2 regions of the Pseudoalteromonas sp. SG43-5 genome follow, and region 2 is predicted to be linked to the other one. Evidence: riboswitches for the same ligand, from Rfam matches in the RefSeq annotation. Region 2 holds a riboswitch; the other holds the start of a gene.
What was found. Region 2 has a riboswitch for cobalamin ahead of H5161_RS00985 (ABC transporter ATP-binding protein). Riboswitches for the same ligand answer to the same signal wherever they lie in the genome.

Region 1 (7,854 bases), on a different contig from region 2:
TGAAAAAATCAAACGTAACCTACCTGAAGGCACCACAATTCAAGACAGCTACGATTCGTCTGTATTTATTAAAGAATCAATTAGTGAAGTTTACAGCACACTTGCCATCTCTATGGGTTTAGTCGTACTCGTTATATTTTTGTTTTTAGGCAATATACGAGCAACGCTTATCCCTGCGGTCACCGTACCGGTCGCACTTGTTGGTAGCTTTATGTTTTTGTTGGCAATGGGCTACTCAATTAACTTACTCACTTTACTTGCCTTAGTACTGGCCATTGGTTTAGTAGTAGATGATGCCATTGTAATGCTTGAAAACATTCACCGTCGTATTGAACTGGGTGAGCCGCCATTACTAGCTGCATATAGAGGTGCGCGTGAAGTTGGTTTTGCCATTGTCGCAACCACGCTTGTACTAATATCGGTGTTTGTGCCATTGGTGTTTATGGATGGCCGTATAGGGGCATTATTTACTGAGTTTGCAATGGCGGTAAGTGCTGCCGTATTTTTCTCAAGTGTTACAGCGCTGACTCTCGCTCCAGCCTTGTGTTCTAAAGTACTTAAAGTATCAGACAAACCAAATAAATTTAGTCAATGGATGGACCGCCAGTTTACTAAAATTGAAGTAAGTTACCGTAATTCACTCTCCACCAACATAACCCGTAAATGGGGTTTAATGGTGAGCCTATTATTAGCTGGCTTTGTTAGTTACTCGTTGTTTTTACAAGTTCCTTCTGAGCTAACGCCAAAAGAAGATCGTGGCACATTCTTTATCATGATGAGCGGCCCAGAAGGCGCAAGTTACGAAAATAACGCCGCTAATATGGCTAAAATTGAAGAGCGTTTAATGCCTTACTCGCAAGCGGGTGAGCTAAGTCGCGTACTTGTTCGAGTGCCTGGCTGGGGTGGCAGCGGCGGTGTTGCGATTGTTGGTATGGCCGATTGGGATAAGCGCAAACGCTCAACGTGGGAAGTAATGGATGAAATAAGCGGTAAAATGCAAGAAGTTACCGATGTTCGTGCATTTGCCATTATGCGCCGTGGTATTGGCGGTGGTGGTTCATCTCGCCCTATTGAGTTTGTATTGCAAGGTAATGATTACGCTCAGCTTGCCGATTGGCGTGACCGTATAATTAAGCGTGCCGAGCAAAACCCAGGTTTAGTAAGAATCGATCATGATTATAAAGAAACCTTCCCGCAGTTTTTAGTCAGCATAGATAAAAACAAGGCCGCTGATTTAGGCGTTTCTGTATCTGATGTAGGCCGTACACTTGAAACAATGCTTGGCCAGCGCCGTGTTACAACCTTTATTGACCGTGGTGAAGAATACGATGTAATTTTAAAAGGGACTAAAGAAGACTTTACTAACCCTACTGACATTTCAAATATATATCTTAAATCACGAAGCGGTGAACTAGTCCCACTTGATAGCCTCATCAGCTTAAAAGAAGAAGCAACAGCCTCACGCTTAAACCGTTACAACCGTATGCGCGCAATTACATTAAGCGCCAACTTAGCCGATGGTTATACACTTGAGCAAGCGCTTAACTTTTTAAACGAGGTAGCCGCTGAGGAAAACGATATAGATGGCGCAGTAGATTACAAAGGTGAATCGCAGCTTTATTACGAAGGCGCATCAGCGATGACCTACGTATTTATACTTGCACTCACCGTTACCTTTTTAGTACTTGCTGCGCAGTTTGAAAGCTTTATGCACCCGTTTGTAATTATGCTTACCGTACCGCTTGGTTTAATGGGCGCTATGTTTGGGCTTTGGGCTACAGGACTTACCTTAAATATTTACAGCCAAATAGGTATTGTCATGCTCATAGGCTTAAGTGCTAAAAATGGTATTTTGATTGTAGAATTTACTAACCAATTACGCGATAAAGGCGTTGAGTTTAGTGAAGCAATACTACAAGCAGCTACCCAGCGCCTTCGCCCAATAATAATGACCTCACTAACAACCGTTATGAGTTCAGTACCATTGGTACTCGCCTCTGGGCCTGGTGCAGAAAGTCGTATGGTAATTGGTGTAGTTGTGTTTACAGGGGTTATTGTATCTACCCTGCTGACTCTTTTTGTTGTACCTGCTGCGTATTATGCTCTGTCGAGAAATACTCAGTCACCTGAGTTTTTACAACAAAAGCTGAATAAACAAGCTGCTGAAAAACCTTTCGAAGAGATCTAATCTCTTTATTGCGCCGTAACCTTGTTGTTGCGGCGCATACAATTTATGCTCGCCTTTAAACTCCATATACATTTTAGGAATACTTATGAGCTCAACAACGCAAGTAGCAACATTTGGTGGCGGCTGTTTTTGGTGTATAGATGCTGCATTTAGACGTGTAAATGGCGTATTAGATGTGAGTTCTGGCTATACAGGCGGCGAAACCGACGACCCAACCTATAATTCTGTATGCTCTGGCACAACAGGGCACGCTGAGGTTGTTAAGATTGAATTTGACGCAACTGTCGTTAGCTTTGAAACACTGCTGGCAATGTTTTTCACTTTGCATGATGCAACACAGCTGAATCGACAAGGTAACGACATAGGCACACAGTATAGAAGCGTTGTTTACTATCACGATGAAGCTCAGCTAAAGCAAACCAATGAAATGATAGCTCAACTGCAAAGCCATGTGAGTGAGCCAATTGTGACAGAAGTCAGCCCTGCTACTACATACTATCCAGCAGAGCATTACCATCAAGATTACTATAACGAAAACCCACAGCAGGGTTACTGCAGTATTTTAATCGCACCTAAATTACATAAGTTTGAAACCGTATTTAAAGAGTTTTTAACTGAGTAACTAAGTTTAGTCGCATAGTAAAAAGCCCGATTTAAATCGGGCTTTTGTCTTTTTTACTCTTTAACTATTGAAAGCGATTAAAACTGGTAACTTGCGCCTGCAAAAAAGCGGCGCTCTGGTGTGTTGTAGTAATACACTTGACCCGTTGTAAAATCAGCGTTTGAGTCAACCGCGTTATACTCTTTATCAAATAAGTTTTCTACACGAAGCGAAACCTCAATGTGTTCATTTACTTGGTAATTACCCGCTAAATTCCACAGCGTGTAAGAACCTAAGCGCGTTACTGCACCTTCTCGGTCACTACGGTATTGCATGTCTAACCTTGCATCAAAAGCACCAAACTGTTTTGCAAGTTCCCAGTTAAATGTGCGTTTAGCAACATTACGTAACTCTGCGCCCGTTTCTTCGTCTTCTGCACTTAAATAAGCAAAGTTAAGGTTGCTATCAAAACCAAAAAACTGCTGAGATAAGCTAAATTCAACCCCTTCGTAGCGTGCTTCATTTAAGTTGATAGGAAAAAAGTTAGAATCTAAAGATATCTTATCTTCAATATCATTTCTAAAAATAGCAACGTCAATACTTGCTATATCAAAACCTACATTTAACCCAATCTCTTGATTTAATGATTTCTCAGGCTCTAAATCAGGATTAGATGAAGGTGGAAAACCAGGAAAAGCCGGAAAGTATAAATCGTTAAATGTAGGTGCTTTAAAACCAGTGCTTTGGCTTATACGGAACGTGGCGTCTTCAGATAAATGATAACCCGCAGCGGCTGTATATGTTGTTTCATCACCAAACTGTTCATCATCGTCTTGGCGAATTGTTAAATTAACTAACACTTTTTCAGCATTGTAATAGGCCCCAACAAATACTGCTAATACATCACGCTCTTGCATATCATACTGCGTTGAACTGTGAGATACATCATCGTTGTACCAATTAATACCACCACTAATGTTAAGTTCATTAGATAACAGGTACTGCCCGTTATAATCAATTTGTGTGCGTTTAGTTATAAAGGTACTTGTTGTTGGCCCAACTGAAAAATCGACATATGTATTGTCTGAATCATCTGTTGAAAGCGCTAAATCAATACTATGCGTTTGGTTAGTGTAGTTTTTGCTCCAACCTGTAGAAAGTTGATAGTTTTTAAAGTCATCTCGTTCAATCGTACTATCTGCTGGGCTAAAGCTACTGTCGTAATCTGCATAACCTTCACTGTATTGGCCTAATAACTTAAAGTCGCCGTAATGTGCATCGGTGTAGTTTACTTTAAACCCAAGGTTTTTATTTTCATAGCCATCTTCATCAGGTGCTACGCCTTGCAATACATCAAAGTTATCTGTTTTTTCAAAGCCTGCGTTAAATGCTGTTGTTATATCATCTGATTTTACAGAGCCTGCAACTTGATAATTTTGATAAGAGTCAGAACCAAATGTAGCGCTTAGGGATAAGTTATCTGACTCACGCGTAATAATATTAATAACACCAGCGAGTGCATCAGAGCCATAAACAGCCGCGCGAGAGCCTTTAATAATTTCTATGCGTTCAATACTATTTAAAGGGACATTATTTAGTGCTTTTTGACCAAGTGTTGCTGAGCCTGTACGTACACCGTCAATTAAAATCAACGTATCGCCAGAGCCTGTACCACGAAGTGACACACCTGTATTTTGACCAAAACCACCGTTTGGATTAACTTGAAAACCCACTCGCGTGCTTAAAAGTGTAGGTAAATCGCGTACGTTACTAGCTTCTATTTCAGCACGTTCAATAACATTTACACTCACTAAAACGTCGTTAATTGATTGCTCAAACTTATTAGCTGTAACGGTTATTTTTTCAATTGATTGCTCTGCACCAGACACAGAAAATGAAAGCGCAGCAGAAATTGCAACGCCTAGAGTTGTTTTGTTTAACATGAGATCCCCTACCTTTGCCCACCGCAAAGATTTAAGTAAGTAAGATTGCATCAAGGCCGGTCTCCGGACTCAGTAAGCACATAAAAACATGCAATACTCTACCGTTGCGGGGGCAGTGTTGGGCTTGTAGTCATCATGAAAACGCACCAACTTCCCGATTATCCTGCTAAAAAAATCATTACATGAAGTGGCTAGCAAGCACCTTGAAAATATGCCGTCATTGTGAGCATTTTGTTTACAAATGTCAATGGACGTCTATATAGCTAAAAGCTATTTCAGTTCAGTGCTGTATTATTATAGCTTGAAGGAATACCGTACTTATCAAGTAGCTTCTGAAGTTGCATTTGTGTAGTAGGTAAATTTAATATTTCATCCATTTTGCGACTAGATATTTTATTTGATTGTGAGTTAATCAAAAAATGTGTTTCATACACTGCATCTGGTACGTCACTCTTAAATAGTAAATCCATATTTAAGATATTCTGCTTTTTAAAATACTGATAAGCAATACTGTTTAAAACCCCGACTTCAGCGCGCCTTAATAGCAGCATTTTAACTACATTGAATTCATCGATTGTAAGGCTTACCTGGTGCTCTTCTCTCAAGTATTCGGCATTTGTATTAAATCCTGCAAATTGATACGAATACCCTAAAACCCCAACTTTGGTTAATTTGTCCAGATTGTCAAAATAAGTTTGTTCTGATGCATTCTCTTTGAGTGTATAAAGCTCGTTTTTGGTGATGGTATAAAATTCAGTTTTTTCAATGTTTTTCTGCGTTGTTTTTGGCAGCCATTGCATTGCCATTAAAAATAAAACGTCGAAGTTATTTTTTTCAACAGACAAAGTAAGCCTTTTTACAGGTAAAGAAATAAGTATAAAGTTAAATTCCTCCTGTGCGTCGTTTAAAATATTAATAAACTCAGGAGCAAAGCCCTGCTTTTTTTGCGCGTTAATAATAATCGGAAAGTAGCCATCTTCGACCAATACATCAATATCAACTGGCTTTGATAAGCTTGGCTTGGTAAATATAAGCAAAACAAATAACAGAAATAATTGATGGGGTCTCATTTTAATACCTTCTAGAGTGAAATTTTTATTATATTCAATTAAATATAATAGCTTAAATATCAAAAGGTGGATTAATACATGCAGAACTACGAGAGGATAAGGTGGGAAAGTTGTAAAAAATTAAGTAGCTTTAATCTGTCTGCAAATATAGACAAATTAAAGCATTTTTATTAAAAACAGTTTATAAATTAGTCACGAAAGTTTTTAAACTGAAAAGGCTGACCTAAATCGGCACTGCGTACTACCTGCATTGCCTCTTGAAGATCGTCACGCTTTTTACCTGTCACACGCACTTCTTCGCCTTGAATAGCGGCTTGTACTTTAACTTTTGAATCTTTAATGGCTTTAACCACTTTTTTGGCCATGTCTTTTTCGATACCTTGCTTTAACCCAACGTTACGAAATACATTTTTTCCTGCACGGCTAATATCTTGAAGTTCTAAACTAGCTACATCCATACCGCGCTTTGAAATTTTTCCCGCTAAAATATCGAACAACTGCATAACTTGAGAGTCAGCTTCTGCTTTAAGCTTAATTGTTTTATCGTTTAGCTCAATAGATGCATCAACGCCTCTAAAATCAAAGCGAGTCTCTAATTCACGGTTTGCGTTATCAACCGCATTTTTAGCTTCGTTCATTTCTACTTCAGATACAATATCAAATGAAGGCATTAGTATACTCCTAACTATTTAATCTTAATTTTATGTGGCAATTATAACGCTAAAATTATAAATCTTTACATTTTTCTGCATCTTGTTCAGGTGCGATACTAAATTAGTTTGATATACTTGCGCCTCTTTTTTAAGCGATTTTAGGATTTGTCGTGACAAGGCGTGTTTATCAAGCAGTTTTTTTAATCAGCATAGTGGCTTTCACCTTTTTATTTGCTAAAGAAATAAAAGGTGGCGTTGTAAATTTATTCCCTCATGTTGATAAAGTCGCCCATTTTGGGATTTTTTTTATATTAGCCATAATAATGGATAAGGCTTTTAAGCTTCCTTTATATGCTCAAATACTCTTATTAGCAGGCTATGGCGCCTCGATAGAAATAATGCAAGACGCACTACCTTATAGGCAAGCATCACTTGGTGATTTTTTTGCTGATTTTGCAGGTGCTGCAAGCTACTTTTTACTTAGAGTAATTTTTACACCTCGAAAAAAGAACCCACATGGCTAATATTTTAATCGTTGGCGATGGCGCTATTGGCTTATTGCTGAGCCACTTTTTGAGCGCATCGCATAATGTCAGTGTTTTAACTCGTAAAAACCCAACAAACACCCGCTTTTACAGCAGAGGTAAGGGTGCATCAAAAAAAATTGACGCTAAATTTATTTCATTAAATCAGCTAGATAAAGCAACTGAATTTGATGTAATTTTATTTACCGTTAAAGCTTTTCAAGTGCTTGATGCGTTTTCTCAAATAAAGCCATTTTTACCAACACATTGCTCTGTTGTACTTTCGCACAATGGAATGGGCAACGTTGATGAGATAAATAACCAGCTAAACACCCATCAAGCACTCTACTTTTTAACGACAAGCATAGCGGGCTTTAAATCAAACCAATATATTGTGCAACACACAGGTGAAGGACAAAGCGTTATTGGTGGCTGTAATGAGCTTGCACTTCAAAATAGTGCGCCAATAGCTGATATTTTTAAAGTAATACCCAACCTAAAGTTTACTAATAACATTCAGCAGCTTCGTTTTGAAAAGCTACTCGTCAATATTGCCATTAATCCATTAAGCGCTTTAAGTAATGTAAAAAATGGCGAATTACGTGCACCTAAGTACAATACAATAATTTTTAATGCACTCACTGAAGCATGCAATATTGCAAAGGCTCAAGGGCTTAATATCCCATTAATTAAAGCTCTCAATACCGCTTATAAAATAATGGAGTTAACCGCAAATAATTACTCATCAATGCAGCAAGATATAGCTCACAATAGAGAAACTGAAATATCAGCTATATGTGGCTATATTAGCCAACAAGGTAAACTTTACAGTATTCCAACGCCTTACAACGATGAGTTGTTAGTCAAAATTCAGG
Region 2 (7,854 bases):
CAAATACACTTTTATACCTAAACGCTCTATTTGGGCTAAATCTTCGCTTTGGTTTCCGCTTTTCCACGCAATTACTAAATCAGGTTTAAGCGCTAATACTTTCTCAAGCGAGATACCGTAATAACCCCCTATGCGCTCAATACTTTGGGCTTCACTTGGGTAGTCGGCGTAATCAACTGTGCCCACAATATTATCGCCCGCCCCTATGGCAAATAGGTTTTCGACAATGTGCGGTGCAAGCGCGATTATTCGCAGTTTTTTAGAATCATTAGCCAGCTCTGCAAGTGCACTGCCCGATACACAAAAAAGCAGCACCCCAATAAAAAACGCTTTAAACATTAGTAATCAAACCCTTCGAGCGCTTTTATGCCTGAGTCGAATGCATGTTTTACATTACGCACTTCACTTACTGTGTCGGCAAGGTCGGTTAAAGTACGATGTGCTGCACGCCCTGTAATAATAACTGACTGCATGGGTGGGCGGTTATTAAGGGCTGTTACTACTTCATCTAAATCAACGTAGCCGTAAGTCACCATATACGTAAGCTCATCAAGTAATACTAAATCAATACTGCTATCAGCAAGCATACGTTTTGACTCTTGCCATGTTGCCTGCGCGGCTGCAGTATCGGCTTCTTTATTTTGCGTATCCCAAGTAAAACCGGTGTTCATTACAACAAACTCAACACCTGCACCTTGTAATAAATTACGCTCGCCACATTCCCACGTACCTTTAATATATTGGCAAACGGCTGCTTTTTTACCATGTCCAACGCAGCGTGCTACAACGCCAAAGCCTGAGGTTGATTTACCTTTACCATTACCGGTAATTACCTGAAAAATACCTTTTACATCTTGTGCGGCGGCAACACGTGCATCCACTTGTTCTTTTACTTTTTGTTGGCGCTGCTTATGCTTATCGTTGTTTTGTTCAGTCATTATTGTGCCCTTCATAAATCGAGATAATTTGCTGTATGTTTAAATGCGTTTCGCACATGGTTGCTAATCGTTCTAACTGCTGCTCGCGGTGAGCGGCAATACTAATTGGGTTAATTGAGGCGCTTGGTTTTACCCATTTTAAAATTTGCGATGTAGCATCGGCTTCATCAAATAAGCCATGTAAATAAGTGCCCGCAATGGCGTTATCATCGCTAATAAAGCCATCAAACGTAAAGCCATGTGGGTGGCTTTCATCAAAGGTTAAAAATGGCTTATTAAGCGCTGCACCTTGGCTAATCCCTACATGTATTTCGTAACCACTACAGGGTGTTGATTGGTTATTTAAAAGCAGTGTAGCGGTTATTTTAGTTAATACTTTTTGTGTTGTTAGCGTGGTTTCAAAATCGCACAGAGCAAGCCCATTTACTTGCTTTAATGATGACTCAATACCCTCGGGATCGTTGAGCGTATTGCCCAGCATTTGCATGCCGCCACAAATACCAAGTACTTTACCACCATAGCGTAAGTGGCGCTTAATTTGAGTGTCCCAGCCTTCATTTTTCAAAAAACTTAAATCACCCAGCACATTTTTACTGCCTGGGAGAATTATCAGATCAACGTCTGGGATCGTTTGCGTATGGCGCACATAATTTATATTAATGTTTGGGTGCAAACGCAGTGCATCAAAATCGGTGTGGTTACTAATGTGGGGTACAAGCAGCACTGCAATATTAATTGTGGCGTTAGTTACGTTATTATCAATTGCGACGGCGTCTTCAGCATCAAGCGCAAGGTCGTGTAAATAAGGTAATACGCCAAGTACGGGTTTGTTTGTGTATTCTTCAAGCCAATCAAGCCCGCCTTGCAGCAAACCTATATCGCCTCTAAAGCGGTTTATAACAAAACCCTTTACGCGCGCTTGTTCTGACTCGCTTAACAACGCAAGCGTACCTACCAAGTGTGCAAATACGCCGCCTTTATCAATATCAGCAATTATAATTACTGGGCAATCTACCTCTTCGGCGTAGCCCATGTTAGCAATATCGTTTTCACGCAGATTTATTTCAGCAGGGCTCCCAGCCCCTTCAACAAGGAGTAATTCAAAGCGTTTAGCTAAGCGGTTATGTGAAGTAATTACTGCATCCATCGCCACTTTTTTATAGTCGTGATATTTGCCCGCTTCCATATTACTAACGGCTTTTCCGTGAATAATCACTTGTGCGCCCGTGTCGCTATTAGGCTTAAGTAATATAGGGTTAAAGTCTATTTCTGGCTCTACTTTAGCTGCTATTGCTTGCAAAGCTTGCGCACGACCAATTTCGCCGCCATCTTTTGTTACTGCGCTATTAAGTGCCATATTTTGTGGTTTAAAAGGCGCAACCTTTACCCCTCGCTTAGCAAACACCCTGCAAAGGGCAGCAACTAAAGTGCTTTTACCAGCATCTGATGTAGTGCCTTGCACCATTAAGGTTTTCATGGAATTACACCCTTCGCTTTCTAAAAAACAATAAACTCAAAAAGAACACGCTACCAATAGCTGCAGTAATAACACCTACGGGCAGTTCTTGGTTTTTCAGCAATGAGCGCGAAAGTACATCAACCCACACCATAAATGTACCGCCCACCAAGCTGGTTACCAGTAAGCCAGCGATGGTGCCTTGGGATATAAAAAAGCGCACAATATGCGGCACCATTAATCCTACAAACCCAATACCACCACACATAGCCACCAGCACAGCGGTAATTAATGAGCTCAACACCAGCATAAGTATTCTAAAGCGCTGAACCCTAACACCTAATGTAATTGCGCTTTCATCGCCAAGTAACATAGCATTTAGCTGCCTTCTAAAGCTCAGCATTACAAACGTACACAATGTGATTACCAATAAAGGCAAACTAAGCGTAGCCCACTGTGCACGAGCAAAGCTGCCCAGTGTCCAAAATAAAATAGCGGCTACCGCCTGAGGATCGCTCCAATAAAGTAACAAGCTGGTAAATGCACTAAATAAAAACGACAGCGCAACACCAGCTAATAGCATTGATTCTACCTGTGCACTTTGCTGCCTACCTGCAATAAGTATTAATAAACTCATGGCAAGTAAGCTACCTAATAACGCTGCTGCCGATAACATAAAACCTGCGCTAATACCTGCTAATGCCATAAGTAACACCACGCCAAATGAGGCACCCGACGATATACCAAATAAGTAAGGATCGGCTAAAGGGTTACGCGTTACCGTTTGTAAAATAAGCCCCGCAATTGCTAAGCCAGAGCCGGCTAAAAAGGCGAGTAATGTGCGTGGCATTCTTAGTTCAAAAATAATACGCGAATTAAAAGACGCATCATTTGAGAGTAAAAAGCTATTAAATACATCTTGAAGTGAGGTCTCTGCTGCGCCAAAACTAAGTGCTGCAAATAAGCTAAATAAAGCAGCTGCAGCACTGATAAATAGCGCAAGTGATTGGCGAGTATTAACTGCGCTCATATTATTCGTAACCATAAAAGTAAGTGATATGAGGGATGCTATTTCCCGACTCCGATATTTGCGGGTGGTTATTTACTTGAGCGCAGACACCAAAAACGTCGCCTAGCATGTTTTCGGTTAATACCTCACTTGGCGTGCCTGTATGTGTAATTTCACCATTTTTAATAATCACTAGTTCATCGCACATTGCAGAAGCTAAGTTTAAATCGTGAAACGATGCAAACACCGTTACACCCAACGATTTAGCAAGCTCCATTACCTGTATTTGGTATTTAACATCTAAATGGCTAGTTGGTTCGTCCATTATTAACAACTGAGGTTGCTGAACTATGGCGCGGGCTATCAAGGCACGTTGCTTTTCACCACCCGAAAGTGACTCAAAGCTTTGATCGATATGATCTGCCAACCCTACAGTGTTGATAGCTTGGGTAATTTTTTGTTTATCAATGTTAGTTACTGAGCTAAATAGCGATTTATGAGGCGTTAGCCCAAGTGCAATAACATCAAATACGCTTAAGTTAAATTGCGACGGGGTTTCTTGTAAAACAACCGCTACTTTTTTTGCGTACTCATCGCTTTTTAGCTGCCAAATATCGGTGTTGTTAAACTCTACAACGCCATCACTGGGTTTATTAAAACGATATAAACAACGCAATAAGCTCGATTTACCTGCGCCATTAGGTCCAATTAAACCAACAAATTTACCTGTGGTTATTTTAAGGTTTATTTTTTTGAGGATCGTTTTATTGCCAATACCCCACGATACGTTTTTAACGTTTAGTAATGGTATATTTAATGGCGTTTGAGTGTGCAATAGTCAGTCCTAGACGGGATTAAACTCACTAAAATGCGATAAAAATACTAATGCACTACAAGAAAAAATGAGTAAACCCGCTCGTTAAAAGAATTTATACCAATTGCATTAAATTAGTGATTTATTATAGCGACAAAGAAATAGCTTAATAACAAAGCGGAAATTATGACATATACTTGTTCTATATGAATAATTTTTAACGAAGTTAGTAAGTTATTTAATTCGCTAGAAAGATCATGTTTTTAATAAAATTGGTATTATACCATTTGTATCTGACTTAAAGCTTTGCGCTAATTACAGTTGCGGGAACAGTCGAGGACTCGCACCTCATTCCAAATGAAGCTCTATTATGGGCGGCTAAGTAAATAATTTAAAGCAAAAAAAACCGCACTCAAAAGAGCGCGGTTAAAAAGGGAGTGTTTTAACTAATTTAGCGAATAGTTAAAACTTGTATTCCATACCTAAGCCTACGTAGTCTTGGTCAACGTTGTTGTCCATGTCGAAGCTTGAGTAAAAGCCAAATACTTTAATGTTTTTATTTAATTTGTGATCAAGACCAACTGATATTGCTGACTTATCGTCGCTGTCGTCAAAGTCCATGTCTTGGTATTGTACTTTAAATGTGTTGTTACCCATGCTGTAAGCTGCATTTAATAGATAACCATCCGCTTCTGCGCTGCCGTCAACTTTTTCTTGTGTTTGGTACATTGCACCTAACTTAAAGTTTTCAACTTTACCTTGGATTGACGCGCGTACTACATCGTAGCCATTTACTTCACTATCGGCTGCGATAGAGGCATATACTGCGCTCTTTTTAAGTGCCACGTCACCGTAAGTAACCGCCATTGAGTAACCGTTATCAGCGTCTACATCATCTTCAGCTACAAAAGTAGCAAGTACTTTAAAACCTTCGTATGAGTTTGATGAATAACTAACAGTATTCCCTAAACGGTTTTCACCTTTAAATACATTTTTAATATCGCCTTCAAGGTCGTTAAACAAGTCTAACTTACCTTGAGATTGTTTAAGCGCAGTATCGTTACGACCAATAACCACTTGGCCAAACGCACCTTTTAAACCAACGTATTGGTTACGCGCAGAAATATTGTCGTCGTTATCGCCTTTTGAATCAGCATCAGACACATCAACTTGAAACTCAAACTTATATACCGCTTCTAAACTATCATTTATTTTTTCAGAACCTTTAACACCAAGACGAGATGCATTACTTTTTATCTCAGTAAAAGATCCTTCGCCGTCATCAGATGATTGCACTGTTACATTCGCTTTACCGTAAATGTCTACATCGGCAAGTGCATTAAAAGATAAACCACTTAATAGTGCTAAGCATAAGCTCGATTTTACAAATTTCATGTTATTTCCTTGGATAATCACAAAAGACTAATTTTTAAAACTGCTGCATTTTGTCACCGCTAAATGACAGTAATATTACAATGGAAATATTAATGTCTTTTTTTATTAATAAAAATGCATTAAATTTGAAATCAAAATAACATGAAAGCCTAATAAACGGCCGAACTTACTTACTTTTCTTTAATGACAAGCTTGGGGTCATTTGCGATAGTAAATTAACTAAGGTTTCTATTAACTCTTTTTGCTCGTTGTCTCTGTGATACGCTATAAACACGTCTCGCGAGGTATTTTCTACATCTTTAACATGAAACAGTTCACCTTTTTCTAAATGCCCTTCTACCAATACTTGAGGTATAAATGCACTGCCGCCACATTGCAGTATTAAATCAAGTGCAATACGTCCTGTGCTGGTTCTAAAATAAGGCGGTGTTTTACCGGTAAACTGACGCGCATGCCAAAGTGAGAAAGTAGTTCCCCAATCAACATATACATACTGATTATCAAAAAAGTTTTCGTTCGTTGCAGTGTCGTATCCGCTTACGGGAATGATTGGCAACTCACAGATTCGCTCTACCACTAGCTCGTCTACTTTTGGTGGATCAAACAATATTGCCAAATCAAGCGTGCGTTCTAATAACAGCCGAGTGCTTTCTTGTTGTGCTTTAACTTCTGCGACTAATGACACGCCCGGCATCGCTGATACAATATTTGTTATACCAAACTGTAAAAAAGCATCCCAAATATTGGGCGTTCCTGCTAAGCTAATTTGCTTATGCATATTATCGGCAAGCGCAACATCCACTTTGGCGCGTTGCATGCCCGTAATAATCATTTGTGCATGGGGTAATAAACGCTCGCCAGGTGCTGTAAGTTGAATGTTATTACGCTGGCGAATAAACAAATTAACACCAAGTCCTTGCTCTAATTGGCGAATTCTAAAGCTCACTGCAGACTGCGTAATATAAAGGTTTTCGGCCGCTTTACCAAAGTGACGCGTACGCACTACCTCAACAAATGTTTTTAATAAATCGATATCCAATTTTTTATCCTCACGATAAAAATAATTTGTTTAATAAATTGCCAAACTTGCATCATACTCCAGCTAATTACTAAGGTATGAGGATAAAGCTATGAGCAATAACATTTCATTACTACGCCAAGCATTTGTTAGCCAACGTCAATTTTATGATGATCAAAACTTTCCACGAGGCTTTAGCCGCAGCGGAAACTTCACCTTATTAGAAGCCAGCATACTTGAACAACACGGAGTTGTTTTAAAAGGCTTATACAGTAAAACAATTGAGCCGCAAAACGAACACCAAGAACAGTTTGTAGCAGTCGTAACTGGCTCACAAGAACCTACCAACCCAATCGAACGAGCTTGGGTAAAATACTTAAAACTAACGACCTGCAAAACTAAGTTTCATACTTTATTTGGCCGTTCAAAAATGTCGAGCTCGGCGCCGATTAGCCAAGAGTATTATTCAGAAGCGGATAATCTGTAAGTATTTAAGTTATTTGCTTTTTTGCGTTTTAACAGTTACAACTTGTATAAGCAAATATTTTTGCAAAATATATATAGGGTTGTTCCGTGACGCGAAAAATACTAATAGTTGAAGATACACCTGCCATGGCGCGAGTGCAAAAGCACATCGCGCTTAAGGCTGGTTATGAAGTTGATATAGCTGAGTCATTAGCGCAAACAAAAGAGCTTATAAGTAAAAATAGCTATTTTTGCGCTGTAGTTGACTTTATATTACCTGATGCCCCATTAGGTGAGGCTGTACCTTGTACTATTAATGCAGACATTCCAACTATTGTAATGACGGGCAATATTGATAAAAAAACTCGCGACACTGTAGAAAAATACCCAATCATCGATTACATCATTAAAGAAAATAAACAAGCTTATCAGTACCTCGAAAAACAGTTACAGCGCCTGCCTCGCAACGAAAATGTAAAAGTACTCGTTGTTGACGACTCTAAATCGACCCGACGATACATTTGTAGTTTATTAGTGCGCCATAAGTATCAAATTATTGAAGCGCAAGACGGACAAGAAGCGTTAAACCTGCTTGAAGCTTCACCTGATATTTCAGTTATTATTACTGATAATGAAATGCCCAACATGAATGGCGATGAACTATGTAGCGAGATTCGCCGCTTATATAGCAATGATGAAAAAGCTATTATTGGTATTTCGGGTTCTGACTCTGTAGGGCTTTCTAGTTTATTTTTAAAA

Region 1: another riboswitch for cobalamin. It lies ahead of H5161_RS09830 (TonB-dependent receptor domain-containing protein); the one in region 2 lies ahead of H5161_RS00985 (ABC transporter ATP-binding protein).

What each region holds. Positions count from the first base shown of each region.
Region 1 covers NZ_JACJFA010000007.1:126,330-134,183, reverse strand. Annotated here, with positions in the region: gene H5161_RS09840 (efflux RND transporter permease subunit) at 1-2,188, shown strand, start outside; gene msrA (peptide-methionine (S)-S-oxide reductase MsrA) at 2,274-2,810, shown strand; gene H5161_RS09830 (TonB-dependent receptor domain-containing protein) at 2,888-4,732, opposite strand; cobalamin riboswitch at 4,769-4,953, opposite strand; gene H5161_RS09825 (hypothetical protein) at 5,008-5,802, opposite strand; gene H5161_RS09820 (YajQ family cyclic di-GMP-binding protein) at 5,991-6,473, opposite strand; gene H5161_RS09815 (VanZ family protein) at 6,626-6,979, shown strand; gene H5161_RS09810 (ketopantoate reductase family protein) at 6,972-7,854, shown strand, end outside.
Region 2 covers NZ_JACJFA010000001.1:208,161-216,014, forward strand. Annotated here, with positions in the region: gene H5161_RS00965 (cobalamin-binding protein) at 1-339, opposite strand, end outside; gene cobO (cob(I)yrinic acid a,c-diamide adenosyltransferase) at 339-938, opposite strand; gene H5161_RS00975 (cobyric acid synthase) at 931-2,415, opposite strand; gene H5161_RS00980 (iron ABC transporter permease) at 2,420-3,424, opposite strand; gene H5161_RS00985 (ABC transporter ATP-binding protein) at 3,426-4,238, opposite strand; cobalamin riboswitch at 4,484-4,618, opposite strand; gene H5161_RS00990 (porin) at 4,680-5,612, opposite strand; gene H5161_RS00995 (LysR family transcriptional regulator) at 5,779-6,651, opposite strand; gene H5161_RS01000 (DUF413 domain-containing protein) at 6,743-7,117, shown strand; gene H5161_RS01005 (response regulator) at 7,204-7,854, shown strand, end outside.